DNA from 4 places in the Arthrobacter sp. AG258 genome. Region 4 is predicted to be linked to each of the others. Evidence: riboswitches for the same ligand, from Rfam matches in the RefSeq annotation. Region 4 holds a riboswitch; each other region holds the start of a gene.
The links. Region 4 has a riboswitch for thiamine pyrophosphate ahead of thiC (phosphomethylpyrimidine synthase ThiC). Riboswitches for the same ligand answer to the same signal wherever they lie in the genome.
Positions count from the first base shown of each region.

Region 1: it holds a riboswitch for thiamine pyrophosphate, as region 4 does, so the genes downstream of both, thiO (glycine oxidase ThiO) here and thiC (phosphomethylpyrimidine synthase ThiC) in region 4, are expected to answer to the same signal.
Region 2: it holds a riboswitch for thiamine pyrophosphate, as region 4 does, so the genes downstream of both, DFO47_RS13225 (ECF transporter S component) here and thiC (phosphomethylpyrimidine synthase ThiC) in region 4, are expected to answer to the same signal.
Region 3: it holds a riboswitch for thiamine pyrophosphate, as region 4 does, so the genes downstream of both, thiD (bifunctional hydroxymethylpyrimidine kinase/phosphomethylpyrimidine kinase) here and thiC (phosphomethylpyrimidine synthase ThiC) in region 4, are expected to answer to the same signal.

Region 1 covers NZ_SOBI01000002.1:573,246-580,701, reverse strand. The annotation lists gene DFO47_RS05890 (DEAD/DEAH box helicase) at 1-187, opposite strand, end outside; gene DFO47_RS05885 (RNB domain-containing ribonuclease) at 479-2,002, opposite strand; gene thiE (thiamine phosphate synthase) at 2,032-2,718, opposite strand; TPP riboswitch at 2,752-2,871, shown strand; gene thiO (glycine oxidase ThiO) at 2,866-4,155, shown strand; gene thiS (sulfur carrier protein ThiS) at 4,152-4,388, shown strand; gene DFO47_RS05865 (thiazole synthase) at 4,393-5,205, shown strand; gene DFO47_RS05860 (hypothetical protein) at 5,270-5,572, opposite strand; gene DFO47_RS05855 (DUF3107 domain-containing protein) at 5,599-5,823, opposite strand; gene DFO47_RS05850 (TetR/AcrR family transcriptional regulator) at 5,868-6,533, opposite strand; gene moeB (molybdopterin-synthase adenylyltransferase MoeB) at 6,618-7,456, shown strand, end outside.
Region 2 covers NZ_SOBI01000005.1:371,628-379,083, reverse strand. The annotation lists gene DFO47_RS13245 (Na+/H+ antiporter subunit E) at 1-291, shown strand, start outside; gene DFO47_RS13240 (monovalent cation/H+ antiporter complex subunit F) at 288-566, shown strand; gene mnhG (monovalent cation/H(+) antiporter subunit G) at 556-969, shown strand; gene DFO47_RS13230 (DUF4235 domain-containing protein) at 970-1,233, opposite strand; TPP riboswitch at 1,453-1,593, shown strand; gene DFO47_RS13225 (ECF transporter S component) at 1,661-2,284, shown strand; gene DFO47_RS13220 (ATP-binding cassette domain-containing protein) at 2,284-3,831, shown strand; gene DFO47_RS13215 (energy-coupling factor transporter transmembrane component T) at 3,828-4,628, shown strand; gene DFO47_RS13210 (UDP-N-acetylglucosamine 1-carboxyvinyltransferase) at 4,735-6,258, shown strand; gene DFO47_RS13205 (glutamate--cysteine ligase) at 6,326-7,456, shown strand, end outside.
Region 3 covers NZ_SOBI01000004.1:440,806-448,261, forward strand. The annotation lists gene thiD (bifunctional hydroxymethylpyrimidine kinase/phosphomethylpyrimidine kinase) at 1-1,393, opposite strand, end outside; TPP riboswitch at 1,401-1,498, opposite strand; gene DFO47_RS11275 (Rne/Rng family ribonuclease) at 1,649-5,041, opposite strand; gene DFO47_RS11280 (vitamin K epoxide reductase family protein) at 5,478-6,146, shown strand; gene ndk (nucleoside-diphosphate kinase) at 6,210-6,629, opposite strand; gene DFO47_RS11290 (DUF4233 domain-containing protein) at 6,677-7,132, opposite strand; gene DFO47_RS11295 (folylpolyglutamate synthase/dihydrofolate synthase family protein) at 7,136-7,456, opposite strand, start outside.
Region 4 covers NZ_SOBI01000002.1:237,055-244,510, reverse strand. The annotation lists gene DFO47_RS04420 (glucose-6-phosphate dehydrogenase) at 1-155, opposite strand, end outside; gene ffh (signal recognition particle protein) at 240-1,823, shown strand; gene DFO47_RS04410 (alpha/beta hydrolase) at 1,866-2,600, shown strand; gene thiC (phosphomethylpyrimidine synthase ThiC) at 2,597-4,447, opposite strand; TPP riboswitch at 4,443-4,550, opposite strand; gene DFO47_RS04400 (amidohydrolase family protein) at 4,631-5,713, shown strand; gene DFO47_RS04395 (VOC family protein) at 5,814-6,689, shown strand; gene DFO47_RS04390 (hypothetical protein) at 6,853-7,302, shown strand.

The sequences.
Region 1 (7,456 bases), 340 kb from region 4:
TGGGGAAGGGGTGCGTGATCCCGGCGTCGGCGAGGGACTCGACAATATCCGCGCGGACGTTGTAGTCGGCAAAGGACTTCTCCGCGATCTCGTGCGGGGTCTCGTCCGAGATGATGGTCTCTTCCGGCTCGATGGTCTCGGTGCCGGACGCATCGGTCAGGAGCTGGTGGGTATGCAATTCACTCACGGGGAGTTTCCTTATTCATTTGGGCAATGGCGCTGCCTGCTCAACGGGCCGGCCAGTCCTGGCCGTTCCGGAGCACGCTCGGGCGCGCAAGCTAATCCAGTGGAAGCCGATCGCGGGCTATCTAATGCTGGCACTGGTGACCAACGGGCAAATCTCAAGATCGCGTAGGGGCGGGCTTGTTGGTTTCAAATCAAGGAAATCAACGACCGGGCATCCAGTTCTACCTTCCCAGTCTAGCCGTACAGGGGCGAAATCCCCGTGTTGCCCCTTCCTGCCGCGTCCATAGGCCCCTTATGGAACCAGTTCGAAGTGGATCTGCCGGGTGGTGATGTCGGAGGACAGCAGCCGGACGCGCACCTTGGTACCGGACGTCAGCTCGCCGGCGCAGCGGGCCGTCACCGCCGGTTCGGCGATCTGGATGATCCCGGAACTGCCGTTCCCGTTGCCGTTCCTGGTGGCTCCGTTGCCGTTTCCATTGCCGTTTCCATTGCCGTTCTTGGCGGATCCGTTGCCGTTTCCGTTCTGGGGCTTGGACCCGGAAATCACGATCGCGTCGAATTCCTGGCCGATGTGGTTCAGCAGCAATGCCGCCTCCACCGTGTCCAGCGCCATCCGCTCCATCCGCGACGCCAGCTGGTCGGAACCGGCCATGATTCCCGGCAGCAGCGGCAGCGCCTCCCGTGCCCAGCCCGGAACATCACCGCCGTTGCTGAGGGCTTCGCAGATCACCAGCACGAAGCGGTCCACCAGCCGGCGCAGCGGGGCGGTGGTGTGGGCGTAGGCGGCGCCGATGGCGGACTGGATGCCGTCGTCCGGGACCGTCCCGTCAAACGCCGTATAGGACGCGCCCCGGAACAGCATCCCGGCCGAATGCATGATGGCCAGCTGGCGGGGATCGGTGGGGTCAAGCGACCGCAGGTACTCGCCGTAGCTGACTTCGCCGTCCCACGGCCTGCCCAGCACTTCGGTCTGCAGCCGGAAATGCCTCAGCGACCGCTCATCCGGGGCCGGCATGGTGCGCAGGATGCCCACCTTGCCTTCCAGCATGAGCTGGGCGGCCGCCATCCCCGTCATCAGCGAAATCTGCGCGTTCCAGTCCTCCACGGGAAGCTGCGGGGCGGCGTCGATCCGGTAGCCGCCGTCGGGCAGCTGAACGATCTCCTGCTCCGGCATGTTGAGGCTGGCGCCCCCGCGCTCCCGCTCCAGCGCCACCCGTTTCAGCCCCACTTCCCGGAGCAGTTGCAGCACGGGGGGAGCGGTGCCGGCGTCGAGGGCTGCTTGTGCACCTTTGTAGCTGAGCTTGTCGCGGCTGCGGATCCGCGCCCGCCTGACGCCCACGGACGTCACTGCTGCGTCGGCGTCGAGCGTGAATTCCCAGACGAAAGCCGGACACTCCTGGCCCGGCAGCAGGCTCCCGGCCCCTTCGCTGATGACCTCCGGGTGCAGCGGGATCCGGCCGTCGGGAGCGTAGAACGTCTGCCCGCGGCGCCTGGTTTCAGCATCCAGCGGACCACCCGGCGCAACAAATGCAGGAACATCGGCGATCGCGTACAGCACCCGGTAGCCGCCCCCGTCCGGCTCGATGAACACGGCTTGGTCCAGATCCGTGGACGAGGCGGGGTCGATGGTCACGAATGCGACGGCGGTCAGGTCATAGGACGGCAGTTTCAGGGCCGCCACGGCGGCGCGGGCGTCGTCCACTGCCGCGGCCGGGTAAGGCCCCGGCAGTTCGAGTTCGGTCCGCAACGCGCCCAGTGCCTCTTCCAAGGCGTTCCGGTGGTCGCGGACATTGGGAGCCAACCGATGATGTGACACAAAAGTCAGCGTAACTCCAAGTCCTGGGTTTACGCAGGCCCGGGGCCGGCAGCGTCCAGCGCGTCGAGCAGGGAGGCCGCAGCGGCCGCGGGATCCGACGCCTCCGTGATGGCACGCACCACCACGATCCTCCGTGCTCCTGCCTCCGCCACCTGGTGCACGTTCCCGTGGTCGATGCCCCCGATGGCAAACCACGGCACCGGGTTGGGTACTTCCGCGGCAGCCTTGGCGGCGTACTTCACCAGGTCCAGCCCGACGGCGGTCCGGCCGGGTTTGGTGGGCGTGGCCCAGACGGGCCCCACGCAGAAGTAGTCCAGGTGGGAAGGCCCGGCAGCGGCGGAGAGGGCGGCATCCACCTGCTCCGGGCTGTGGCTGGACAGCCCGATGGCCGCATTGCCGTTGACCAGCGTCCGGGCCGCAGCCAACGGGAGGTCTTTTTGGCCGATGTGGAACACCGGTGCGCCGGACAGCACCGCGATGTCGGCCCGGTCGTTAACGGCCCAAAGCCGCCCGTGGCGAACCGCGGCCTCCTTCAAGACCGCCAGCAGGTCCAGTTCTTCGGCTGCCTCGATGCTCTTGTCGCGCAACTGGATGATGTCCACGCCCCCGGCGAACGCGGCATCCACGAACCGGGCAAAGTCGCCGCGGTCCCGGCGCGCATCCGTGCAGAGGTACAGTCGGGCCGCCCCAAGGGCAGGAAAGGAGGAGGGGGACATATTCATGCCTGCCAGCCTAGTTCCTCTAAACTGGGCTGGTACTGCGGGAGCCCGCGGCAGCTGTCACAAAGCGCCGGGCTGAGAGGGCGTCGGAGCCGACCGCTTGACCTGATCCGGCTAATACCGGCGTAGGGAAGGAACCACACCATGACCAGCACCAGGAACTGCCTGCCCGGACTTGGCGATGACGCCATCCGGGCCGACGTCGCCGTCATCGGCGCCGGAGTGGTGGGACACGGAATCGCCTGGGAGATCCAGCGCTCCGGCAGGTCCGTTGCCCTCATCGATGACGCGCCCGGCGCCGGCGCCAGCTGGGCCGCTGCCGGCATGCTGGCCCCCGTCAGCGAGCTGCACTACCAGGAAGAGGACCTCCTGGAACTCATGCTCGACGCATCATCCCGCTGGCCAGGCTTCGCTGCCGGCGTCGCCGCAGCAGCCGGAGCCGGGACCGGCTACCTGATGACACCCACCCTCGCTGTCGGTGTCGACGCTGCCGACCGGCGGGCGCTGATGGACCTGCGCGCAGTGCAGCAGGCCAGCGGCCTGGAGGTGGCACCGTTGACCGTGCGTGAAGCCCGCAGCCGCGAACCCCTGCTGAGCCCGGGGATCTCCTGTGCGCTGGACACCCCGGCCGACCACCAGGTGGACCCGAGGAGGCTGATAGCGTCCGTGCGCCTGGCGCTCGCCGCAACGGTACGGGAAACCCCGACGGTGGCGGTTGCCGGTGCAACGGAAGGTTTTGCCGTCCCGGAGCGGGCGGCCGGACTGCTGTGGAAGGACGGGACGGTGGCCGGCGTCCGCCTTGGGAGCGGCAGCACAGTCCTGGCGGGGGAAACTGTCGTGGCCAACGGCCTGCACGCGGCGTCCCTTGACGGCTTGCCCCACGGCCTTGACCTGCCGCTGCGGCCGGTGCACGGGGACATCCTCCGGCTTTCCGTGCCGCAGCACCTCCGCCCGTTGGTGACAGCCACGGTGCGTGGGCTGGTCCACGGGATCCCGGTGTACATCGTGCCCCGGGAGGATGGCACGGCAGTCATCGGCGCGTCCCAACGGGAGGACGCCCTCTCCGACGCCGTGAGCGCCGGGAGCGTCTACCAGCTTCTCCGGGACGCCCAGGCGCTGGTTCCCGCCGTCGCCGAACTTGAACTCCTGGAATGCACCGCCCGGGCGCGCCCCGGAACCCCCGACAATGCACCCTTGCTGGGCCGGGTTGCGGCGTCCTTGGGATCCGGGGGCCCAGCGGACGGGCACGTGCCGGGGCTGATCATCGCGACCGGTTTCTTCCGGCACGGGGTGCTGCTCACGCCCGCCGCCGCCGCGATCTGCACGGCACTCCTGGACGGAGCCGCCGATCCCCGCTGGGCACCGTTCACCCCGGACCGTTTTTCCGGGTCGGCCGTGGCCGTCCCCAGCCCCCATCTGAAGGAGACAGCGTGAACATCACCCTCAACGGAAACCCGCACACGGTGGCCGACGGCGCCTCCATCACCACGCTCGTCAGCCAGGTCACCGGGCGGCCGCTGGCCCCCAACGGCCAGGCGACGGACGGCAGGAAACTGGGCGTCGCCGTCGCCCACAACGCCCAGGTGGTGCCGCGCAGCCAATGGTTCGGTACCGCGCTCGCCGACGGCGACGACATCGAACTCGTCACTGCAGTACAAGGAGGCTGACCCCATGACCGAAACCGGCACCATCAACACCGCAAGCCAAGCCGCAGATGACACCCTGGTGATCGACGGCGTCGCCCTCGGATCCCGGCTCATCATGGGTACCGGCGGTGCGCCCAGCCTGGACGGCCTGGGCGCTGCGCTCCTGGCCTCCGGGACGGCACTGACCACGGTGGCCATGCGGCGCTACTCAACCGCGGAAACCGGCTCTCTGTTCCAGTTGCTGGTGGACCACGGGATCAAAGTCCTGCCCAACACCGCTGGCTGCTTCACGGCCCGGGACGCTGTCCTCACCGCGGAACTGGCCCGGGAGGCCCTCGAAACCGACTGGGTGAAGCTGGAAGTCATCGCCGACGAGCAGACCCTGCTGCCGGACGCCGTGGAACTCGTTGACGCCACCGAGCAGCTGGTCAACCGCGGCTTCAAGGTCTTTGCCTACACCAACGACGATCCCGTGCTGGCGCTGCGGCTGGAAAATCTTGGTGCCACCGCCGTGATGCCGCTCGGCGCACCGATCGGCACCGGCCTGGGCATCCTGAACCCGCACAACATCGAACTCATCGTCTCCCGGGCCTCGGTTCCCGTGGTCCTGGACGCGGGCATCGGTACGGCCTCCGACGCCGCCCTGGCCATGGAACTGGGCTGCGACGCCGTCCTGCTGGCCACAGCCGTGACGCGGGCGCAGAACCCGGCGCTGATGGGGGAAGCGTTCAAGCACGCCGTGGTTTCCGGAAGGTTGGCGAGGGCAGCCGGACGCATCCCGCGCCGGGAACACGCCCTGGCCTCATCGGCGATGGAGGGCCGGGCCGAGTTCCTCTAGCCCATAAAAAGCCTGTGGCCACCACCCGTCCGGGTGGTGGCCACAGCTTTACTCAGGGTCCGGTTCAGCCCCGCAGGACCGCGTTCAGCCGTTCCGTGTCATGGCGTGTCCGGGTGCGGCCCAGGTAGGCGACGGCGGCAATGGCCGCGGCGGTGCCGAGGACAATGGGCAGGACCCAGGGGAGCCACGTCAAACCCGGAAGGTAGCCGAAACCTGCCGTCATGAGGATGATCCACGCCATCGCCGCGACGCCCACGGCGATCCCGACGGGCACGCCCGCGCCGTATCGGGAATGGCGTTTGTCATTGGCCCAGACGATAAACCCGGCGGCGAGCGTGGCAAGCACCACGATGGTCAGCGACAGCATGGATCTCCTTGGAACGTGCGGTCAGCCTAGAACTGGCCGAAACCTACGCGGCGGACCTCTTCAGCACCAATTTCCACATAGGCAAGTGCGTTGCCGGGCACAATGATCAGGCGTCCCTTGTCATCCTTCAGGCGCAACTGGGTGCCGTCATTGATGGCTTCACCAACAGTCTTGGCCACCGTCTCAGCATCCTGGTCTGATTCGAGCACGATTTCGCGGCCAACGTTTTGAACGCCGATCTTAATTTCCAAGGGGGCCTCCCAGCCTGGTTCGTCGATGATGTCTTATTTGTAGTCTAGGACTCTTTGGGGAAGCGAGAGATTCCGCGCCAAGCTAAACGGTAGATGAGGTCGCTGGCCACGTTGAGGTCCAGGTTGCCGTCCGTTTCCAGCCAATACCGGGCGCTGACCTGCGCCATCCCGGCAAGGCCGCGGCCCAGGAGCTCCGCCTCCAGGTGGGGGAGCTTGGTGTCCTCGGCAATGACCCGGGCGATGGCGTCTGCGAAGGTCCGATTAAAGGTCTCCAGCCTGGAGCTGACATCGGGATCGTTGATCAGGTCCGATTCGAACACCAGGCGGTGTGCCTGGTCGTCGTTGGCGATGAAGTGGAAGTAGGCGCGCATGACGGCCTGAACGCGCTCGTCGTTGTCCGTGGTGGAGTTCAACGCCCCCAGCATCAGCTCGGTCAGTGACGTCAGGTGGCTTTCCAGCAGGGCCAGGTACAGCTCACGCTTGGACGGGAAGTGCTGGTACAGGACAGGCTTGCTCACGTGGGCAGTCTCTGCAATTTCGTCCATCGCGGCCCCGTGGTAGCCGTTCGCAACGAAAACTTCCTGGGCGGCGGCAAGCAACTGCGCGCGGCGTTCGTCCCGGGGCAGCCGGGCGGACCGTTGGCCTGCGGGGCGGGAGGGAGTTTGCGGTTCGGCCGCGGGCGGGCGGTCAGCCCGTGCTTCAGGGACCACAGTTGTCCTTCTTTCCATTGCAGTTACATTCACTTTACTGCGGGGTAATATGACCCGGCGGTATCCCGGGGCATACATTGAAGTATGGCTTCGACGTTCACCGCAAATGTTTCAACCCATTCGCTGGATCCGCTGGTGGAACCGGCGGCTGCCCTGACGTCTGCCGAGGTGGAACGCTACTCCCGGCACCTGATCATTCCCGAGATCGGCGCGCTGGGGCAGCGGCGGCTCAAGAACGCCAAAGTGCTGGTCATCGGAGCCGGCGGCCTCGGTTCACCAGCACTGCTGTACCTCGCCGCGGCTGGGGTGGGGACGCTGGGCATCATCGACGACGACGTGGTGGACCTGAGCAACCTGCAGCGCCAGGTCATCCATGGCGTGCAGGATGTGGGACGGCCCAAGATCGAGTCGGCCCGCGATGCCATCGCCGCCCTGAACCCGCTGGTGGATGTCCGGCTCCACAACGTGCGCCTGGATTCGGGCAATGCGCTTGAACTGTTCGCAGAGTACGACCTGATCCTGGACGGCGCTGACAACTTCGCCACCAGGTATCTGGTGAACGATGCCGCCGCGATCCTGGGCAAGCCTTATGTGTGGGGCTCCATCTTCCGCTTCGACGGACAGGTGAGTGTCTTCTGGGAGAAGCACGGCCCCACGTACCGGGACCTCTACCCCGAGGCCCCTCCCGCCGGTTCCGTGCCTTCCTGCGGCGAGGGCGGCGTCTTCGGTATGTTGTGCGCCGCCGTGGGCTCGCTGATGGTCACCGAGGCGGTGAAGCTGATTACCGGCGTCGGGCGCTCCCTGCTGGGCCGCGTGGCGCTGTTCGATGCCCTGGGCGGCAGCTGGCGGGAGATCCGGGTCGCCAAGGACCCGGCGGCGGAGCCCATCACTGAACTCACGGACTATGAGGCGTTTTGCGGGAT
Region 2 (7,456 bases), on a different contig from region 4:
GCCACCGTCCGCGGACCCAAGGTGACCAACGCCGTCGTCGCGGTGAAGCTCCGGAGCCACCAGGACCTGATCGTCACCGCCACCGGGCACGTGATCTCCCTGATTCCCGGCTCCCTGGTGGTGGAGGTGGACCGCCCGGCCTCCACCCTGTACCTGCACGCACTCAACATCACCTCCAAGCAGGACATCGAGGGCCTGCGGAACGAGGTCCGGTCCATCGAAGCGGGCCTGATCCGCATCATGGGGTCCGCCGAAGAACTTGAAGCCGTCCGAATGGAGGCGTCCGCATGATGCCCGTTGTCCTGGCGGTCACGGCCGTCATCTTCTCCCTCGCCGCGGGCGGGGCCATCATCAGGATTGCCCGCGGCCCTTCGCTGCTGGACCGGGTGCTTGCGGCCGATGTCCTGCTCGCCATCCTGGGCGGGGCCCTGTGCGTGGACATGGCCGTGAACCGGCACCTGAACAACCTGATGCTGGTGGTGGCCATCTCCATCATTGGGTTCATCGGGTCGGTCACGGTGGCCCGGTTCGTCGCCGACCGGAGGGTGAACCCCCATGAATCCTGACTTTTCCGGCGCGGACGCGTGGATCGACCTTGCCTCCGCGGTGTTCATGGTGGCGGGTGCGCTCCTGTCCCTGGGCGCCGCTATCGGGCTGCTCCGCTTCCCGGACCTGATGAGCCGCATGCACGCCGCCACCAAGCCGCAGGTCCTGGGCCTGTTCCTGCTGCTGGCAGCCATTGGGCTGCAGATGCGCAGCTGGTGGGTTTGGCCGGTCCTGGTGGTGGCCTGGATCTTCCAGCTGCTCACGGTGCCGGTGTCCGCGCACATGGTGGGCCGGGCCGGCTACCGCACCAAGCACCTGCACCGGGAGCTGCTCGCCGCCGATGAGCTTGAGGCCGTAGTGCAAAAAGCCGCCGCCGAGGCTGCCCTGACGGACAACCGCGACGACGGCGAAAACCGCCAGTAGCTAGACGATGTCCTGCGTCTTGGCGAAGCGGGTGATGGCGCGCTGGGTGCCCCGGTTGGCCAGGACCTGGATGATGGCGCTGACGGACGCGGAGATCAGTGCGAAAGTCAAGGCCGACCGCAGGCTGGTGGGCACGTCCTCGCCCTTGCCGCTGGGCGGCTTCTGCCCGGTGGTCTTCTCCCAGATGGTGTTGACGAGCTTGGTGCCGACCAGGCCTGCGCCCAGGCTCACCGCGGTACCGAGCAGCTTGATGAAGAGGTTCATTCCTAGTACTCCTTGCGGGCGGAAAACGGACTGCCTCCAGCCTAGCCGTACACCCGGACCGGTCCGGGCAAGGGCATGGCCGGCATCCTCTCGGGCCCGCTGGCGGCGGTCCGCGGTCACATCCGGTTCAACAGCCGGCATGGCCGCCGCCCAGCCCCCGCCAGGTGTAAACTTGACCACGCCCAAACCGGGCAATATTAACACGCGAACATCAACATTCAAAAACGACAGGGGAGCGCCGCCGTCGGACAACCTGGCCATGCCGGGAACCGCAGGTGGGCGCTGAGAGTGCGGGACAGCCGCAGACCCTCGAACCTGATCCGGTTAGTACCGGCGCAAGGGAGTCGAGTTCTCAAAGTGTCCGGCCGGACCGGCAACGGTCCGCCAGCCGGAGCCACTTTCCCCTCCTGTTACCCAGGAGGATCACATGAGTACTGCTGCAATCAAGAAGACCACCAGTAAGTCCTGGCGCGTCGTCGACATCGTGGTGGCGGCCTTGGTGGCCATCGCCGGCGGGGTCATTTTCTGGGCCTGGGACCAGGGCGCCGCCGCCCTGTCGGCCCCCATGAACGCCGCCTACCCGCCCTTGACCGGGATCCTGGCCGGCGGCTGGATGATTCCCGGCGTGCTGGGAATGCTCATCATCCGCAAACCCGGAGCCGCCCTGTTCTGCGAAACTGTGGCCGCAACGGGCGAGCTCCTGATGGGTTCCCAATACGGCGCCTCCGTCCTTTTCTCCGGTTTCATCCAGGGGTTGGGCGCGGAAATCATCTTCGCGGTTTTCGTCTACCGCAAGTTCAACCTGCCCGTCTCCCTCGTGGCGGGGGCGGCCGCGGGCTTCTTCTGCGGCCTGAATGACTCATTCGCACCGTGGGGCTGGAGCATTGCCTACTCCGGGGCGGACAAGCTCGCCTACATCGTCCTGACCACGGTGTCCGGCGCCGTGCTGGCGGGCGCGTTGTCCTGGCTCGCCACCCGCGGCCTGGCCCGCACCGGGGTGCTGAGTTCCTTCGCGTCCCGCAAGGCTGCAACGGAGCCAGTTTTCTCCTGATGGCACCTTCCCAGGACGCCGCAGGAGGCGTGCGCCCTGCCGCCGTCACGGCCCGCGGCTGGGGCTGGCGGCATGCCGGCAGGGCCAAACCTGCCGTCCACGCCCTCGACCTGGATATCCGCCCCGGCGAGCGGGTACTCCTGCTCGGTCCCTCGGGTGCCGGGAAGTCGACGCTCCTGCATGCCCTCGCCGGGGTCCTGGGCGACATCAACGACGACGGCGAGGCCGGCGATGCGGACGAGTCCGGTTCGTTGCTGGTTGACGGCGCCCCGCCCCGCGAGCGTCGCGGCCGCTCCGGCCTGATGCAGCAGGACCCGGAGACGCAGGTGGTCCTCTCCCGGGTGGGGGACGACGTCGCCTTCGGCGCCGAGAACCTTGCCGTGCCCCGCGACGCCATCTGGGGGCGCGTGCACGAGGCGCTTGCCGACGTCGGACTGTCCCACCTCCCGCTGGACCACCCGACGTCGGCCCTCTCCGGCGGTCAGAAACAGCGCCTGGCGCTGGCGGGCATCCTGGCGATGCGTCCCGGGCTGATCCTGCTGGACGAGCCCACCGCCAACCTCGACCCGGACGGCGTCCTGGAGGTCCGGGACGCCGTGGCACGCTGCCTCGACAAGACCGGGGCCACTTTGGTGGTGGTGGAGCACCGGGTTTCCGTCTGGAAGGACCTGGTGGACCGGATCGTGGTCCTGCAGCCGGGCTCCGCCTCGGATCCCGCCGTGCTCCTGGACGGACCTCCGGACCGGGTGCTCAGCGAGGCCCGGGCCATGCTGACGGCAGCCGGAGTCTGGGTGCCGGGGTATGTGCCGGCCACCCGCCGCCGGTCCGGAATCCCGGCCGCCGTAACCGGCAACCTCCTGCTTGCAGCCGAAGACCTGGCGGTCTCCCGCGAGCGTCCCCGCCGCAAAGGCTTCCGGAAGATTCCGCCGGTTCCTGTCCAGGAGGGTGTTGCTGCGCAGGTCCGGGCCGGCCAGGCGCTGGCCGTCACCGGCCCGAACGGCGCCGGAAAATCAACGTTCGCACTGACCCTTGCCGGGCTCCTTGAACCGGTGTCCGGAAAGGTGTCGGCCGCCGTGGACCTGAGCCGCGGTGCCGGGATCGACCCCTACGCGTGGAAGGCAGAGCAGTTGATCTCACGGGTGGGTACCGTGTTCCAGGAACCGGAGCACCAGTTCGTGACGGGCAAGGTGTTGGACGAGCTGCTGTTCGGGCCGCGGCACCTGGGCCACGGCAAGGACCGGGTGGAGGAACTGCTGGAGCGGCTGCGGCTCACCCAGCTGGTGGACGCCAATCCCTACACATTGTCCGGCGGTGAGAAGCGTCGGCTGTCCGTGGCCACGGTCCTGGCCGCCAGCCCGCAGGTGCTGGTCCTGGACGAGCCGACGTTCGGGCAGGACGCCAACACCTGGGCGGAGCTGGCCTCGTTCCTCTCCGAACTCCTGGACGCCGGCACGGCCGTGGTGTCCGTGACCCACGACGCCGAATTCACCCGGGCTTTGGGCGGGGCCGAGCTGCGGATGGCCGCCACGGAACCGGTGGCGCCATGAGGCAGCAGCTGACCCTGGACTGCAACCGCGCCCTTCTTGCCCGGGCCAACCCGCTGAGCAAATTTGCCGCCGTCGTGCTGATCACCGCGGTCCTGGCGCTGTCCATCGACTGGGTTTCCGCGTCCGTGGCGCTGGTCTTCGAACTGATCCTGTTTCCCCTGGCCGGCCTCACCGTGTCCCTGCTCTGGCAGCGGGGCTGGCCGCTGATCCTCGCCGCCGCCATCGGCGGCTGGAGCACGTCCATCCTGGCGCCGGACAGCGGGAGGATCCTGCTCGACGCCGGCATCTGGACCATGAGCGAAGGCTCCCTCCAGCTGGGCATCGGCTTCCTGCTGCGGGGCTTCGCGATCGCCCTTCCGGCGGTGCTCCTGATGAGCTGCACCGATCCGACGGACCTTGCCGATGCGCTGGCACAGAAGGCGCGCCTGCCGCACCGGTTCGTCCTGGGAACCCTGGCGGCGATGCGCCTGGTGGGGCTCATGGCCGAGGAATGGCAGACCATCGGGATGGCCCGGCGTGCCCGCGGCGTGGGGTCGCGCGGCAACGTGGTCCAGCGGGTGAAGGCGACCCTGGGCCAAAGTTTCGGGCTCCTGGTGCAGGCGATCCGCCGCGCGTCGAGGCTTGCCGTGACCATGGAAGCGCGGGGTTTCGGCGGCGGGCAGCGAACCTGGGCCCGCGAATCGACGTTCAGTGTGCTGGACCTGTGGGTGGTAGGCGGTGGCGTCTTGATCGCCGGGTGCGCCCTCGGTGCGGCGCTTGCCGCGGGCCGTTGGAACATGGTGTGGCTGGGCAGCTAGCAGGGTTACCTGCCGGTACTATCGCATGTAGCGGGTAGGTCACCCCGGATACTCCCTCGGATGGCCATACCGCGACCTTCTATCTCATTTATGATATATTCGCGTCATGACTCAGGAGACCGCCGGCCACGTCGCCGCCATGTTGAGGAACGCCCGGACTGAGAAGGGCTGGACCCAAGGCCAGTTGGCTTCCGAACTCGGAACCAGCCAAAGCGCCGTCGCCCGGATGGAACAAGGCAAGCAGAACCTGAGCCTCAAGATGATCCAGCGGCTGGAGACCATCTTCGACCGGAGCATCGTCAACGTGGGCAAGCCCAGGATGACGCACCTGCGGGTGGAGGGCGGCCGCACCCTCTCCGGCGCGGTGGACGTCAACAGCAGCAAGAACGCCGGCGTGGCGCTGCTGTGCGCCAGCCTGATCAACCGGGGCACCACCGTGCTCCGCCGCCTCGCCCGGATCGAAGAAGTCAACCGCATCGTTGAAGTGCTGACCAGCATCGGCGTGGAATGCACCTGGCTCAACGACACTGATCTGCGCCTGCGCCGCCCGGCCGTCTTGGACCTGGAAGGGATGGACGTTGACGCGGCCCGGCGAACCCGCAGCGTCATCATGCTGCTGGGCCCCCTCCTGGATGAGTCACGGGAGTACCGGCTGCCCTACGCCGGCGGCTGCGACCTCGGCACCCGCACGGTGGAACCCCACATGCAGGCACTGCGCGAATTCGGGCTCTCCGTGGAAGCCACCGCCGGTTTCTACACGGTCCAGGCGCCTCCCGCGGACACCAGGGACCGTTCCTTCGTCCTCACCGAACGGGGGGACACCGTTACCGAGAATGCGATCATGGCGGCGGCCCACCGGCCGGGAACAACCGTGATCCGCAACGCCAGCCCCAACTACATGGTACAGGACCTCTGCTTCTACCTGCAGATGCTCGGGGTGGCCATCGAGGGCGTGGGAACCACCACGCTCCGGATCACCGGCCGGCCCGTGATCGACGCCGAGATCGAGTATTTCCCGTCCGAGGACCCGATTGAGGCCATGAGCCTGATTACGGCCGGCATCGTCACCAATTCCGAGGTCACGGTCCGCCGGGTACCCATCGAATTCATGGAAATCGAGTTGGCCACCCTGGGCCAGATGGGGCAGAAGCTCGAAATCTCCGGCGAATACATGGCCCGCAACGGGCGCACCCGGCTGGTGGACGTGACTACCAAACCGTCGGAGCTGCGCGCGCCCGAGGACAAGATCCACCCCATGCCGTTCCCCGGGCTGAACATCGACAACCTGCCTTTCTTTGCCGTGATCGCCGCGAACGCCCACGGGCAGACCATGATCCACGACTGGGTGTACGAAAACCGTGCCATCTACCTGACGGAGCTGAACCGGCTCGGTGCACAGGTGCAGCTGCTGGACCCGCACCGGATCTACGTCAACGGACCCACCAAGTGGCGTGCCGCGGAGGTGGGCTGCCCGCCGGCGCTCCGCCCCGCTGCATGCCTGCTGCTGGCCATGCTCGCCGCACGGGGCGTCTCCGAGCTGCGCAACATCTACGTGATCGAACGCGGCTACGAGGACCTGGCGGAACGCCTCAACACCATCGGCGCCAAGGTGGAGTACTTCCAGGACTAGGCGTTCATGCTTCGTCATGATCAGCAGCTGCGCCCGGAATTTCCTGGCCCTGACGCAGAATGTTCGTATGCGTACTTTCGGCGTCGAGGAAGAACTCCTGATTGTTGATCCGGAGTCCGGGGAGCCGCTTGCCCTGGCGGACGCCCTCCTCGCCGGACACCGTGTCGCTGCGGACGATCTCCCGGTGGACCCGGACCTCCACCACTCCGGGAAGCAGGCGGATCACGACGACGAGATGGGCCTCAGTGCCGAGCTGAAGCTTGAGCAGATCGAGACGCAGACAAAGCCCTGCCTGGAGTCCGAGGCCCTGCTCGAGCAGATCAGGGCCGGCCGCGCCATGGCCAATCAGGCGGCCGCCAAGAACGGAGCCAGGGTGGCTGCGCTGGCCACGTCTCCGCTGGCATCCGCCAGCCACACCACGCCGGACCCTCGCTACGCCAGGATGCTGGAGCGCTTTGGCCTCACGGCGCAGGAACAGCTGACCTGCGGTTTCCACGTGCACACCTACATCGAATCGCCGGAAGAGGGCGTGGCGGTCCTGGACCGGATCCGCGACAAGCTGGCGGTGCTGACGGCGTTGAGCGCCAACTCGCCGTACTGGAACGGCGTCCCCACCGGGTTCGAAAGCTACCGTACCCAGGCCTGGAACCGGTGGCCGACGTCCGGCCCGGCCGCGATCTACGGGACGTACCCCGCCTACCGGAGGGTGGTCACCCGGCTGCTGGACACCGGCGTGATGCTCGATGAAGGGATGCTGTATTTCGACGCGCGGCTCTCCCGCAACCACCCCACCGTGGAGGTGCGGGTGGCGGACGTCTGCCTCCGCGCCGAGGATGCAGCCTTGATCGCCGTGCTGGTCCGCGCCCTGGTGGAATCGGCCGGCAGGGAATGGCGCGAGGGGGTGGACCCGGCGCCCGTGCCCACTGTCCTGCTGCGGATGGCCTCCTGGCAGGCCAGCAGTTCGGGACTCGGCGGCGAGCTCCTGGACTTTGGGAACTTCCGTCCGGCCCCGGCCGCGGACGTAGCCCGTTCCCTGGTGGATTACCTGGCGCCTGTCCTTCAGGAACAGGGCGAACTGGCCATGGCCCGCCAGGGCGTGGAGCACATCATCGCCCGCGGGACAGGGGCCGCTGAGCAGCGCCGGGCCCGCGACAGGGCGCTGGCCGGACCGCCTCCCGAGGATATGGGCTTCGGTGCA
Region 3 (7,456 bases), on a different contig from region 4:
CCTGCCGGGTGGCCTCGGCGAAGCCCTCGTCGGCATAGGTGCGGAGCCACGCGGCGTACGCGTGCCCGTCCGGTTCGCCCGCCGCGAGGAACCGGGCGTGCAGTGTCCTGCCAACCTCGGCGTAGAGCCAGAAGCAGGGCAGGACGGCGGCGGCAAGGACGGCATAGCTGCCCGACGCCGAGACGGCTGTGAGGTGGTCGACGTAGGACTTGGTGACGGGTCCCAGGCCCGTCTGCCCGGGCCGGGTGCTGAGCCATGAGCGGTGCAGTTCCGATTCAACCTCCAGGCACTGCCGGGCCGAGCCTGCCCAGAACAGCTGCTCCTCTTCGGAGGGGGCCAGGGAACTGGCGCGGGCCAGGACCCGGGAGTAGCCGTTCAGGTATTGGGCGTCCTGGGCCAGATAGTAGGCAAAGTCCTTTTCCGCCAGTTCGCCGGAGACCAGGCCTTGGATGAAGTCCAGGGCGTAAATATCCGCCAGGTCCTGCCGGGCTTCGGCCCAGAGCCTGGCCGCGAAGCCGCCTTCCGGCAGGTGGGGCCGTACATGGTGGAAGTGGTGCACGGGCCCGTTCCCGTGGCCGACCTCCAGCCTGCCGGAATCCTCAAGCGCTCCGGCCAGCCAGGGCTTGACCGTCCGCAGCGACCCTTCCCAGTCGCCCAACCGGGCCTGGACCGTGGCCATGGCAGAGGACAGCGAACAACCCGTCCCGTGGCTGTTGCGGGTGTTGACGCGGGGGCCGGGCACTTCCACCACGTCCCGGGCCAGCACACCGGCGGTGTTCACCAGGGCATCCGGGCAGCCTTCGCCTGACAGGTGTCCGCCTTTTACCAGGACGGTGGCGCCGGTGGCATCCGCCAGGCGCCTGCCCTGGTCCAGCGCACCTTCCCAGTCCCCCGCTGGCTCTTCGCCCACCAGCATGGCCAGTTCGGGCAGGTTGGGGGTGATGAGGTGGGCAAGCGGAAGCAGGTCGCGGAGGGCGGCTTCGGCGGTTTCCTTCAGCAGGCGGTCGCCGCTGGTGGCCACCATCACCGGGTCCAGGACTACGACGGCGGGACGCACCTTGTCGAGCCACTGCTGGACCGTGCGGATCACCGCTTCGTCGCCGAGCATGCCGATCTTGACGGCGTCGATGGTGATGTCGTCGCTGACGGCATCGAGCTGCTGCGCCAGGAACGCAGCAGGCGGGACGTGGACGGCCACAACGCCACGGGTATTTTGCGCCGTCAGTGCCGTGATGGCGGCCATGCCATATCCGCCGTGCGCTGCAATGCTCTTCAGGTCCGCTTGGACTCCTGCTCCGCCGGAAGGATCAGAGCCCGCAATGGAGAGGACGCGTGGGATATCGCGCCCCGCAGGGGTCCCGGAGGAGTCAGTGGAGGCACTTGGCAGGGGCATGGAGAGGGTCGAAGACAACAGACATCCCTTCGCCGGTACTAGCCGGACAGGTTCAACGGGTGTGGATCTCAGCCGGCCTTCTGCGCGGCACCCCGTGTCGGTTTCCCAGCCTAGCCGGTGGCGCGGTACCGGGCTAAAGGTGACAGCGGCCGGATGCAGGAAGTCCCCGCCTCGTGGACTGTTCCCCCTGTACTTTCGGGGGGAATGGTCCACGAGACGGGGACTTCACCTAGCGACGCCGTGGCCTGCCGGAATTTAGAGCTCCGAAGCCGGGACGCCCACGCCGAGGATGATGGGTTCCTCGGAACGCTTGCCGCTATCAGCGGGCTGCTGGTTCGCGGGCTCGGGGGCCTTGGCTGCGTGCGAGTGCCCGGTAGTTGCGGCTTGGACGTTCTCATGGTGCTGGACGGCGGTTTCGTTCGCGGCGCCCTGGGCTCGGCTGGCGGCCCGGTGGCGGCGCGGCCTGCGCTGCCTTGTCTGCTCCAGCGTGTGGTCGGAGTAGTCCTTTTCAGCCGGTGCTTCCGCGGCCCGCGCAGGGGCTTCGCCGCCCTGCGGCCGGGGCTCCTGTGCGGCCTGTTCCGTTGCCGGTTCAGCCGCTGCAGGATTTTTCGGAGCGTCCTCGACGGCGGAAACCGGCTGGCCGAGGTGCGCGAATGCTTCCGCGAGCCGGTCCAGCGTCAGGGCGGGCTTGGGCTGCTGCTCCTCCGCGTGCTCCACGAACGGAAGCGGGACTTTCTCGCCGCCGAACGTCAGGACCGCCGCGGGACGCCCGTGCGTATCGGCGTCGTGCTTTTCCCCGTCAGCTGCCGGTGCAGGCTGGACCGGTGCTTGCGGGGCCGTGGCCTGCTCTGCCGGCGCGTGCCGGGCAGCTGCCAGCTCGTCGTCGTGGAGATGCGCCGCGTGGGCCGCCGCGGCGATGTTGGCCAACGCGAGCCGGGTGGCTTCAGCCTTGGCGTGCCGCTCGGCGTCACCGGGATCCGGCTGCACAGTGTGCACGTGCACTGCCGGCGCCGGTACTGCCTCGGCCTGCTGGCCGCCGCGTCCACGGCGGCGTTTCCGCTCGGGGCGTGCACCGGGCTGGCCGGCATCGGTCCGCTGTCCGTCGGGGCGGTGGGCCTCCCCGCGGGCTTCGGGACGGTTGTCGGCGCGCTGGACGTGGTGTTCGGCCGCCACGATGTTGGCGCGGCGGTGCTCCACGGGATCGTCGTGGGTCACGACGCCGCGTCCGGCACACGCCTCGCATTGCTCGCCGAAGACTTCCAGCAGGCCCGTGCCCATGCGCTTGCGGGTCATCTGGACCAGGCCCAGGGACGTGACCTCGGCAACCTGGTGCTTGGTCCGGTCGCGGCCCAGGCACTCGACGAGGCGGCGCAGGACCAGGTCCCGGTTGGATTCGAGCACCATGTCGATGAAGTCGATCACGATGATGCCGCCAATATCGCGCAGCCTCAGCTGGCGCACCACTTCCTCGGCAGCTTCGAGGTTGTTCTTGGTGACGGTTTCCTCGAGGTTGCCGCCGCTGCCGGTGAACTTGCCGGTGTTGACGTCCACCACGGTCATGGCTTCGGTCCGGTCGATGACCAGGGATCCGCCGGAGGGCAGGAACACCTTGCGCTCGAGTGCCTTGTGGATCTGCTCATCGATCCGCCAGGCGGAGAAGATGTCCTGGTCCTTGGTCCACTTCTCGAGGCGGCCCACCAGGTCCGGGGCGACGTAGGTGACGTAGGCCTCGATGGTGTCCCAGGCTTCCTCGCCGGAGACGATCAGCTTTGAGAAGTCCTCGTTGAAGACGTCGCGGACCACCTTGATGGTCAGGTCAGGTTCGCCGTACAGCAGTTCGGGGGCAAGGACCTTGGTGGAGGTGGACTGGCTTTCGATGCCTTCCCACTGTGCGCGCAGCCGGTTGATGTCGTGCGTGAGTTCCTCTTCGGAGGCGCCCTCTGCGGCGGTGCGGACGATGACACCGGCGTGCTCGGGGAGGCGGTCCTTGAGGATGCGCTTGAGGCGGTTGCGTTCGACGTCCGGCAGTTTGCGGGAAATGCCGGTCATGGAGCCGCCGGGCACGTACACCAGGTAGCGTCCGGGCAAGGAGATCTGGCTGGTGAGGCGGGCGCCCTTGTGGCCCACAGGGTCCTTGGTCACCTGGACCAGGACAGTGTCGCCGGACTTCAGGGCGTTTTCGATCCGGCGCTGCTTGCCTTCGAGGTTGACGGCTTCCCAGTTGACCTCGCCGGCGTAGAGCACGGCGTTGCGGCCGCGTCCGATGTCCACGAAAGCGGCTTCCATGGACGGCAGCACGTTCTGGACCTTGCCCAGGTAGACGTTGCCGATCAGCGAGTCCTGCTGGGTCTTGGACACGAAGTGCTCAGCCAGGACGCCGTCTTCGAGGACGCCGATCTGGATTCTGTCGTCGCGCTGCCGGACGATCATCTGGCGGTCCACGGATTCGCGGCGGGCCAGGAACTCGGCTTCGGTGATCACGGTGCGGCGGCGGCCGGTATCGCGGGATTCGCGGCGGCGCTGCTTCTTGGCCTCAAGGCGGGTGGAGCCCTTGACGCTGGTGACCCGGTTGTTGACCGGCGCTTCGCTGACCGCGCGCGGCGCACGGACCCTCGTCACCGTGTTGGGCGGATCGTCGCCTTCCCCACCGGTCAACTCCAGGTCCTGGTCACCGCGGCGGCGGCGGCGGCGACGGCGGGAGGTCACGCCGTCTTCCAGTGGCCCGTTGGCGTCCTCGTCGGCTTCGTCTTCGGCATCGGCGTCATCGGTGCCGCCCTCGACGTCTTCATCTGTCCGCTCGCCGATGCGGCTGCGGCCACGGCGGCCACGGCTGCGGCGCCGGCGGCGGCTGGCGGAATCGTCTGCGTCGTCGGTCTCTTCCTCGTCGGTCTCTTCCGCCGCGGGCGTTGCGGGGCGGACCACGGTGCTCAGGTCCGGCGCCTGGAAGAGGACTGACGTGGGGGAACCTGGTTCCAGGAACAGCGAACCAAAGGGGCTTGCTGCCGCCGTGGACGCGGCGTCGCTTCCGGCCTCGGGAGCTGCAGGTGCGGCGGCGGGCTCCTGTGCCTGCACCGGCGCCTGCGGGACCTCCTCGACCGCGGGGGCGGCGGCTTCCGGGGCAGCAACAGACGCCTCGGGGGTTTCCTCCGTTGCGGTTTCCTCCACGGCGTCCTGCACCGGAGCGGCGGCAGCAGCTTCCGCCGCTGCAGTTTCCGGGGCCGGAGCCGGGGAAGCGACCTTGCGGGTGGCTACCCGACGGCGGCGCACAGGCTTCGTTTCGACGTCCGCCTCGGCATCCGGGGCGGGGCCGGCAGCCTGGCCCTCATCGGCCGGCGCCGGTGCGGATACCTCAACTGCGGCAACGGCTGCGGCGGTGGTGGACGCAGCGTCGTCGGCGAACGCGGGCAGGGGTTCGGCGGCGTCGGCTTTCTTCCGGGCGCGGGTGCGGCGGGCCGGGGCCTTCTTCTCCGCGGCTGGTTCTTCCACCGGCGCGTCGGCCGCAGGCTCTGGTGCGGCAGCTTCGTCCGCTACGGCTTCGGCAGCCTTGGGCGCCGCCTTGCGCCGGACCCTTGGAGCCCTCTTCGGTGCAGCAGCGGCCTCCGGGGCCACTGCTTCGTCGTTAACGGCCAGTTCTCGATCAATATCCATATGTGGCTACACTCCTGCCCCTGACGTACCGCCACATCCGGCACCCATTGGGGCACATATTGTCAAAACCCGCAGGCGTTGACAGAAGTCAAATGGATGCTCCCGGGTTCGCACCGTCATTGGGGTGCGGCAGCCCACAGGAGCCGGTGGATGTTCTGAAACCCGTTGTTCTGCGTGCCACAACCAGGTGCCGCTCAATGGAGTCGCGGGAGTGCCGGAGAATTCCGAAGCCTGCCCTGCTCATCATTGGCGGTCTTGGGAACAAACCACCGGACCGGAGTCCGAATGTGGATCGGCTTCCAGCCACGTTCATTCTCTCATACCCGGGCCGGATCGCCGCGGAGGCCCGCGCTGCTCCTGCCTTCCTGGGTGGCGGGACCAGCCACCGGCGTTACAATCAGGCACAGGAGCACCGGATGAAAAGGACGCCACACCCATGCCCAGCATCTCCCCCGTCAGCGCCCACGAAAGCGATCGAGCCGTTGCGCCGCGCACCGCTGCTGCCGAAAACCTTCCCCGGATGACCCGGAACCGGCCGTTCGGCTGGCTTCTGGTCATCACTGGAATCGTGGGATGGCTTGCCTCCGGAACCCTTGTCCTGGAGAAGCTCGAGGTTCTCAAGGACCCCAACCACACCACCGTCTGCGATGTGAATCCGTGGATCTCATGCGGCCAGGTCATGCAGACCTGGCAGAGTTCACTGTTCGGGTTCCCCAACATGTTCATCGGAATCGTGGCCTTCGCCATCATCATTACCGTGGGCATGGCCCTGCTCGCCGGCGCCACCTTCGCCCGCTGGTACTGGGTTGGCCTGCAGGCGGGCGTCACGCTGGGCTTCGCATTCGTCGTGTGGCTGTGGTCCCAGGCCCTGTACTCCATCCACATCCTGTGCCCGTTCTGCATGATCGTGTGGTCGGCCATGATCCCGCTCTTCGTCTGGACCACCATCAGGAACATCACGGCAGGAGTGATCCCCCTGCCCGCCCGGGCAACCCGCATCCTCGGTGACTCCGGCTGGATCATCACGGCGCTGCTGTATGTTGCCGTCATCGCCACCATCTTTTTTGCGTTCATCCAGGTGTTCGCAGGTACCTCCGGCTTCTAGGCCGCAGACGAAAGAAGCCCTTGGTTCCGAAGAACCAAGGGCTTCTTGCTGTTCCGGGGCCTGTCAGCCCTGGAACCAGATCTTGATCTCGCGCCCGGCGGATTCGGTGGAGTCCGAGCCGTGCACCAGGTTCTGCTGGACCTTCAGGCCCCAGTCGCGGCCGAAGTCGCCCCGGATGGTGCCCGGCGCCGCCGTGGTGGGATCGGTGGTCCCGGCCAGCGAACGGAAGCCCTCGATGACGCGGTGGCCTTCGAAGATGGCTGCCACGACCGGGCCGCTGAGCATGAACTCCACCAGCGGCTCATAGAACGGCTTGCCCACGTGCTCTTCGTAGTGCTGCTCCAGCAGTTCGCGGGTGGCGTCAACCTTCTTCAGCTCAACAAGGCTGTAGCCTTTGGCTTCGATCCGGGCCAGGATGGCGCCGGTCAGGTTACGGGCGACGCCGTCGGGCTTGATCAGGACGAGGGTGCGCTCTGTGGTCACAACTGCTCCAATGGTTCGGGTGGGGTTTCAGGTCAAGTCTACGGGGACTATGGCTGGGCCGGGCCGGCGGCCTGGTCCGGGTGGGAGGCTTCCCATTCAGCTTGCTCGCGGGCGCGCTGCGCCGCTTCACGGTCAAGCCGGATGCCGGTGCGGATCCCGTACCACCAGGCGATGGCGAACAGGGCGCCCACCAGGAACATGGCCGGCTCAAAGATGCCGGTCAGGATCAGGATGACCTGCAGGATCCACCCCAGCGCCACCCCCCAGGGCTTATTGAGGACCGCGCAGGCCATCACCATGACGGCGCTCAGGGCAAGGCCCACGCCCAAAATGAGGGCGGGCGGGAACTCCTCCCGGCGCAGGCCGAACACCGCGAGGGTGGCGAAAAACATGACGAACGCTTCCAGGAGCAGCACCGTGGAGGCAAACATGACCTTGGTGGAGCGGCGCTTCTTTGGCATCCCGGGGCGCCACTCGCGCTGTGCCTTTGTCAGTCTGGCCATGGATTACGCCTCAGTCTTTCCGAGCAAGATCCGTGCCTCAGCCACCAGGGTGATGGAGCCCGTGACCAGGACGGCGCCGGAGAGGTCGTCGTTGGCTTCGGCCCGCTCAACGGCCCATTCCAGTGCGTCGTCCAGCTTCTCGGCGATGTGCACTTTGTCTTCGCCGAAGCCAAGGTCAATGGCGAGCTCGGCGAGTTCGGCTGCCGGAACTGCGCGCGGGGAGTTGGACTGGGTGAAGCAGTACTCGTCTGCCAGGCCGCCCAGGGATTCCTTGAGTTCGCGCAGGATCTCTTCGGCGTCCTTCTCCTTGAGTACGCCCACTAC
Region 4 (7,456 bases):
TTGGTCCAGGGATCCGATCCGGCACCCACCAGCCGGAGCCCTTCCGCCCGGCCCGCCGCCGCCAGCCGGGCAAGGCCGGGAAGGAGGAGCCGGCCGGTGAGGTCGCCGGAGGCGCCGAGGATGAGCAAGGTCTGCACAGATGTTTGGCTCGTCATTTTGCCAGCATGCCATCTGACGTGGCTGACTTGATACCCTAGGTAGTCGAGTCCCGATCATCTCTTGAAAGAAGTTCACGGCGCGTGTTCAATTCACTCTCTGACCGGTTGACAGCAACCTTCAAAAATCTCCGCGGCAAGGGCCGCCTCACCGAGGCCGATGTCGATGCCACGGTCCGCGAGATCCGCCGTGCCCTGCTGGACGCAGACGTCGCCGTTCCGGTGGTCCGCGAGTTCACCGGGAAGGTCCGCGAACGTGCGCTCGGCGCCGAGGTCTCGGCTGCCCTGAATCCCAGCCAGCAGATCGTCAAGATCGTCAACGAGGAACTCGTGGAGATCCTGGGCGGCGAAACCCGCAGGATCCGGCTGGCCAAGAGCGGACCCACCATCATCATGCTGGCCGGCCTCCAGGGTGCAGGCAAGACCACCCTGGCCGGCAAGCTGTCCAAGTGGCTGAAGGCCCAGGGCCACAGCCCCATGCTGGTGGCCTGCGACCTCCAGCGCCCCAACGCCGTCACCCAGCTCCAGGTGGTGGGCCAGCGCGCCAACGTGCCCGTTTTCGCCCCGCACCCCGGCGCCACGTCCACCGAGCTGGACCACCCTGCCGGTGACCCGGTCGCCGTCGCCCGTGCCGGCGTCGAGGAAGCCAAGCGCACCCTGCACGACGTCGTGATCGTGGACACCGCCGGCCGCCTGGGCGTCGACGCGGACATGATGGAGCAGGCCCGCCAGATCCGCCGCGCCATCGTCCCGAACGAAGTCCTCTTCGTGATCGACTCCATGATCGGCCAGGACGCGGTCAACACGGCCCTCGCCTTCGATGAGGGCGTCAACTTCACCGGCATCGTGTTGTCCAAGCTCGACGGCGATGCGCGCGGCGGTGCCGCACTGTCGGTCGCCTCGGTGACCGGGAAGCCGGTCATGTTCGCCTCCACCGGCGAAGGCCTGGACGACTTCGAACTCTTCCACCCGGACCGGATGGCCTCGCGCATCCTGGACATGGGCGACATCCTCACCCTCATCGAGCAGGCCGAGAAGTCCTGGGACAAGGACGAAGCAGCCCGGATGGCGAAGAAGTTCGCCGACCAGGAAGACTTCACCCTCGAGGACTTCCTCGCCCAAATGCAGCAGATCCGCAACATGGGCTCCATGAAGAAGATGCTCATGATGATGCCGGGCGCGCAGAACATCCGGCAGCAGCTGGAGCAGTTCGACGAGCGCGAAATCGACCGCGTCGAGGCAATCGTCCGGTCCATGACGCCGCACGAGCGCCTCGCCCCGAAGATCATCAACGGCTCCCGCCGGGCGCGCATCGCCCGCGGCTCCGGCGTCCACGTTTCCGAGGTCAACGGCCTGCTGGAACGCTTTGCGCAGGCCCAGAAGATGATGAAGAAGATGGCCCAGGGCGGCATGCCGGGAATGCCCGGGATGCCGGGTATGCCCGGTGCCGGTGGGGGTGCGCGCAAGAACGCCAAGAACGCGCCGAAGAAGAAGGCGAAGTCCGGCAATCCGGCCAAGGCTGCGCAGGAACGCAAGGAGGCCGAGGCCCGGCGCGCCAATGCGGGCAAGGCGCTGCCCACCGGTGCCGCGTTCGGCCAGCAGGGCGGCGACTTCGATCCGTCGCAGTTGAACCTCCCCAAGGGCTTCGACAAGTTCCTGGGCAAGTAGCAGTTCCCCACGGATGTCGGTGCCGTGGAATAGGGTTGGGTCATGTTCAAGCAGCGGGTAGTTTTCGTGCACGGCGCCGGTGCTTTCGGCGCCGCCGCGTGGCCCCGCCAGCACGGCATGGCGCTGTCCTTCGACGCCCTGTTCCTTCGCCGCCAGGGCTATGACGCCGTCGCGGAGCCGGTGGAATCATCATTTGCCGAGGACACTGCCATCGTGCTGCGGTCCCTGGCCGATGATGGCCGCGGCGCCGCCGGCGGACACGTGGTGGCGCACTCCCAGGGAGCCATTCCTGCCATGATGGCGGCCGTCGAACGCCCTGACCTTGTCTACTCCCTGACCCTGGTGGAACCGGCGTGCCTCTCCCTGACCGCGGAGCTGCCGGCCACGGCGGCACACATCAGCCTGATGAAGCCGCTTCTCGAGGTCCGCCACCAGCTCAGTGATGAGGACTTCCAACGGGAGTTCGTCCGGCGGGTCTATGCCACGGACCTGCAGCAGCCTGCCACCGCGGAGGAGAAACGGTCCGCGCGCCGGCTGCGGCTCCAAGTCCCGTCGTGGGAAGCGCCCCTGCATATTGTTCCCGGGGTCCCCACTCTGGTCCTGACCGGGGGCTGGGAGCCGCTGTACGAGGAGATTGCCGGTTACCTGCGGGAGACCGGTGCCCTGCACCGCGTTGCCGCGGGCGGGCACCGGCCCCATGATTCGGTGGAAGGCGACCGGACCATCAGGCAGTTCATCGGCGAGGTCAGCCGCAGCGAGCCGGCCCGGGCCTCCTAGCTGCCGGCGGGCACCTGCAACTCCGGAAGGTAGACCTTGCCGCCGGCGGCCAGGAACTCCTGGCTCTTCGCCCGCATCCCCGACGCCGCCTCAGTGAGCGCCGCCTGCGCCTCAGCCGAGCCGTATTCATTCCGGATGTCCTGGCTGATCCGCATCGAGCAGAACTTGGGTCCGCACATGGAGCAGAAGTGCGCTGTCTTGGCGGGTTCGGCCGGCAACGTCTCATCGTGGAACGATTCCGCCGTCTCCGGGTCCAACGACAGCGCGAACTGGTCGCGCCAGCGGAATTCGAACCGTGCCTTGGACAAAGCATCGTCCCGCTCGCGCGCCCCCGGGTGGCCCTTGGCCAGGTCCGCTGCATGGGCCGCAATCTTGTACGTGATGACGCCGGTCTTCACGTCGTCTTTGTTGGGCAGGCCCAGGTGTTCCTTGGGCGTGACGTAGCAGAGCATGGCGGTGCCGTACCGTGCGATTTCCGTGGCCCCGATTGCCGAGGTGATGTGGTCGTAGCCAGGCGCGACATCGGTCACCAGCGGACCGAGCGTGTAGAACGGCGCACCCTTGCACAGCTCCTGCTGCCGCTCCACGTTCTCCCGGACCAGGTGGAACGGCACGTGCCCGGGGCCTTCGACCATCACCTGGACGTCGTACTCCCACGCGCGCTGCGTCAGCTCGGCCAGCGTATCCAGTTCAGCGAACTGGGCCGCGTCGTTGGCGTCCGCCGTGGAGCCGGGCCGCAACCCGTCCCCCAGGGAGAACGCGACGTCGTACTTCGCGAAGATTTCGCAAAGTTCGTCAAAATGCGTGTACAGGAAGTTCTCCTGGTGGTGGGCCAGGCACCAGCCGGCCATGATGGAACCACCGCGCGAGACGATGCCCGTCACCCGGTTGGCCGTGAGCGGGACGTACCGCAGCAGGACACCGGCGTGGATGGTCATGTAGTCCACACCTTGCTCGCACTGCTCAATGACGGTGTCCCGGAAGATTTCCCAGGTCAGCGCGTTGGCTTCGCCGTTGACCTTTTCCAGTGCCTGGTAGATCGGAACCGTTCCGATCGGGACAGGGGAGTTGCGGATGATCCATTCCCTGGTGGTGTGGATGTCGTCCCCCGTGGACAGGTCCATCACCGTGTCGGCACCCCATTGGGTGGCCCACTGCAGCTTGTCCACCTCTTCAGCGATGGAGCTCGTCACGGCAGAATTACCGATGTTGGCGTTGATTTTCACCAGGAACGCCTTGCCGATGATCATGGGCTCGGACTCAGGGTGGTTGATGTTGTTTGGGATGATGGCCCGACCGGCGGCTACCTCGCTCCTGACCAGTTCCACGTCGCAGTTTTCCCGCAGCGCCACGAAACGCATTTCCTGCGTGATGGTGCCCTGCCGGGCGTAGTGCATCTGGGTCACCGTATGGCCGTCGACGGCGCGGCGGGGCACCGGCCGGGCGCCCTTCCACTCCGCGGAGGCAGCGCCCCGGCGCACGGCCGAGCGGCCGTCGTCGAGCAGGTTGCGTTCCCTGCCGGTGTAGGCCTCGGTGTCCCCGCGCGCCACGATCCATTCGGCACGGAAGGGCTCGAGGCCGCGAACGGGGTCGCTTCCCGACCCGGCCGTCCGGTAGGTCCGGAAAGGTGCGTTCGGCTGCCCGTTGGGTGATGGCTCCAGCGCGATCTCGGTGACCGGGACCCGGATGCCGGAACCGGCGTCGTCGATGTAAGCCAGTGAATGCGACTTCAGCGACTGCGTCACCTTCACTTGGGATTCGCCACTGGATCCGGTGCCGGGACCGTTGGCCGCATCGGAACCGGACGGCACCAGGGCAGGGTTCAACTGGGTGTTTTGTGTACTCAAGGGAATACTCACTTCCTTCGCCGGCATTACCCGGACAGGTTCAACGGTCGCAGGCTGCGGCAGCCCGATCTCAGCCCCTGCAGGGGCACCCGTGTGGTCAGCAACGAAGCTACCACAGCCCTCCGGAAGCCCGTTGTAACAATCGATGATGCTAGCCTGACCGGGCAACGAAAGGATGCCCGGATGGCAGGAATCATTCACTTTCGCGGACCCGTCCTGGCTGCACCGGACAGCCTGCGGCAGGGACTCTGGTCCGTGGGCGGCAAGCTCACGTTCCGCCCGCCCGCACAGCCACCCGACCGGGTATTCGACGGCTGGGTACTGCCGGGCTTCGTGGACGCCCATTGCCATATCGGGCTGGGGCCGGCCGGTCCGGTGGAGGCCGCCGTAGCGCAGGAACAGGCGCTTGCGGACCTCAACGCCGGAACCCTCCTGGTCCGTGATGCGGGTTCGCCCGCCGATACGCGCTGGATGCAGGGCGGCACGGACTTCCCGGTGTTGATCCGCGCCGGCCGGCACATTGCCCGGACCCGGCGCTACCTGCGCGGTTTCGCCCACGAGGTCGAACCCGAGGACCTCGTTGAGGCCGTGCGCAAGCAGGCCCGGGACGGGGACGGCTGGGTCAAACTGGTGGGGGACTGGATCGACCGGGGCGCCGGTGACCTGGCGCCGTCCTTTCCTGCCGCCGTCGTCCGCGACGCGGTCCAGGCTGCACACGACGAAGGTGCCCGGGTGACGGCCCACTGCTTCGCCGAAGACACCCTGGACCAGATGCTCGACGCCGGCATCGACTGCATCGAGCACGCCACCGGGCTGCTGCCACGGCACCTGCCCCGGTTCGCCGGGCAGGGCGTGCCGATCGTGCCCACCCTCATCAACATCGCCACCTTCCCGGACATTGCCGCCCAAGCGGAGCCGAAGTTTCCACGGTACGCAGCCCACATGCGGTCCCTCTGGGAGCGGAGGCTGGAGCGCGTGGCCGAGGCACACGCAGCGGGGGTGCGCATCTTCGCCGGAACAGACGCCGGCAGCGTCATCGGCCACGGCCGCATCGCGGACGAAATCCTCGCCCTGCACGGTGCGGGCCTGCCGATGACTGCAGCACTGGATGCAGCGTGCTGGGCAGCCCGCCGCTGGCTCGGAGCGGACGGCCTGGAAGAAGGCGCACGCGCCGATGTGATCGTCTGTCGTGAGGATCCACGGGCGGTCCCGGAGACCATCGGCAGGCTGGAACACGTCGTGCTGGGCGGCCGCATTATCCGTTGACCCACCGTGGCGCCCGGGACTTGGAATAAATTGAAGCTTCAAGTAATTTTAAGAAGTGACAGGCCGCCATCGGGACGGCCGCCAATCCAAGGAGCCTCCAATGACCGCATCAGCCAACAGCCAGGACCTGCTTCCTGCCGACCTCGCCATGGGCACGGTGATGCTCAAAGTGGGGGACATGAAGGTCATGACCGACTACTACCAGCGCGCACTCGGCCTGGAGGTGGTGGCCGAGCAGGACGGCGGACTGTACCTCGGCCGCCTTGGCCGCCCCCTGGTGCACCTGGCCCCGGCCCCCGGGCTGAACCTGCCCGGCAGGGGAGAGGCCGGACTCTTCCACACCGCGCTGCTGTTTGAAGACCAGGCCTCCCTTGCCGCCACCATCGCCACTGCGGCCCAATACGAGCCGATGTCCTTCACCGGCAGCGCCGACCACTTGGTCAGCGAAGCCTTCTACTTCACCGATCCGGAAGGCAACGGCATCGAACTGTACTGGGACCGGCCACGCAGCAACTGGTCCTGGAACGGGACGGACGTGGTGATGGACAGCCTCGCCCTGCCCCCGCAGCGCTACCTGGAGCAGCACCTCACCGAGGAATCGCTTGAGGGCCAGCGCGTGACGGCCGCAGGCGTGGGGCACGTCCACCTCCAGGTGGGAGACGTCCAGACGGCGCGCGACTTCTACGTGGGCACCCTCGGTTTCGAAAAGACGGCGGGCTGGCACGGGCAGGCGTTGTTCGTTTCCGCCGGGCGGTACCACCACCACATGGCGATGAACGTCTGGAACAGCCGCGGGGCCGGCCCCCGCAAGGACACCCTTGGGCTGGGCGAAGTCCTCATCGAAGTTCCTTCAGGGGACGACGTCGGCGCCTTGGCTGACCGCCTCAAGGTCGCCGGAGTGACCGCGCACCACACCGGCGCCGAACTCCGGTTCGAGGATCCGTGGCGCAACCGGCTGCGGGTGGCCGTCCGCTGAGCTGCGCTGCCGGCGGAGGCCGGCCAGTGCCGAGAACTGTCCCGTGCGGCCCGGCCCGGCGCGTGCCCCTGCCGGTCCCCAGCTACTAGGCTGATTCAGTACGGCCGGGACGCGGGCAGCGCCCGGCGCGCAGTTCCGCCAAACGGAAGAAGGGCAAACAGCCATGGGCTTCACCGAGATCTTTGTTGCCACCCATGACGCCGCGCTCAAACGCGCCGGCCTCCTTGATGCAGGGAGCGCGGCGAACGTCGGTCCTGGCAGTCAAGCCGTGCGGATCGAGGGAGTCAGCGACTTCGAAATCGAACAGCTCGGCGACCTCGCCGGGACTGCTGTCCACGCCGGTGGTGCCGACTATGAGCTGACCATGGTGGACGTCGCCAGTGACTCCCTCCTGGCAGTTCCGCCTGCCATGGTCCGTGCGCTGGCCGACCTCCTGTCCTACGAGACCGAGGGCGAGGGCAACGTCCTCGAGGACGTCGCCGAGCAGTGGGCCGCGCAGGACGACATGCCCTTCGGCGCGGCCCAGGCCCGGACCTACGTGGAGCAGCTCGCCAGGCTCGCGGCCGGGCTGGACGACGCCGAGCGGACCGGGCTGTACGTCTGGTCCGCCTGACCGGCGCCGCAGGGCCCATCCCGCGGCCGGCGCCGGCGCGAAGCGCGGCGACGCCGAGTCGAAATAAGTTCGCTGATCTGGCACAATAAACAGGTACTCGATCTGCGTGGCCCCTCTCTCCGCGTCCGGATCCTGTCCTTCGAACCCGCAAGTA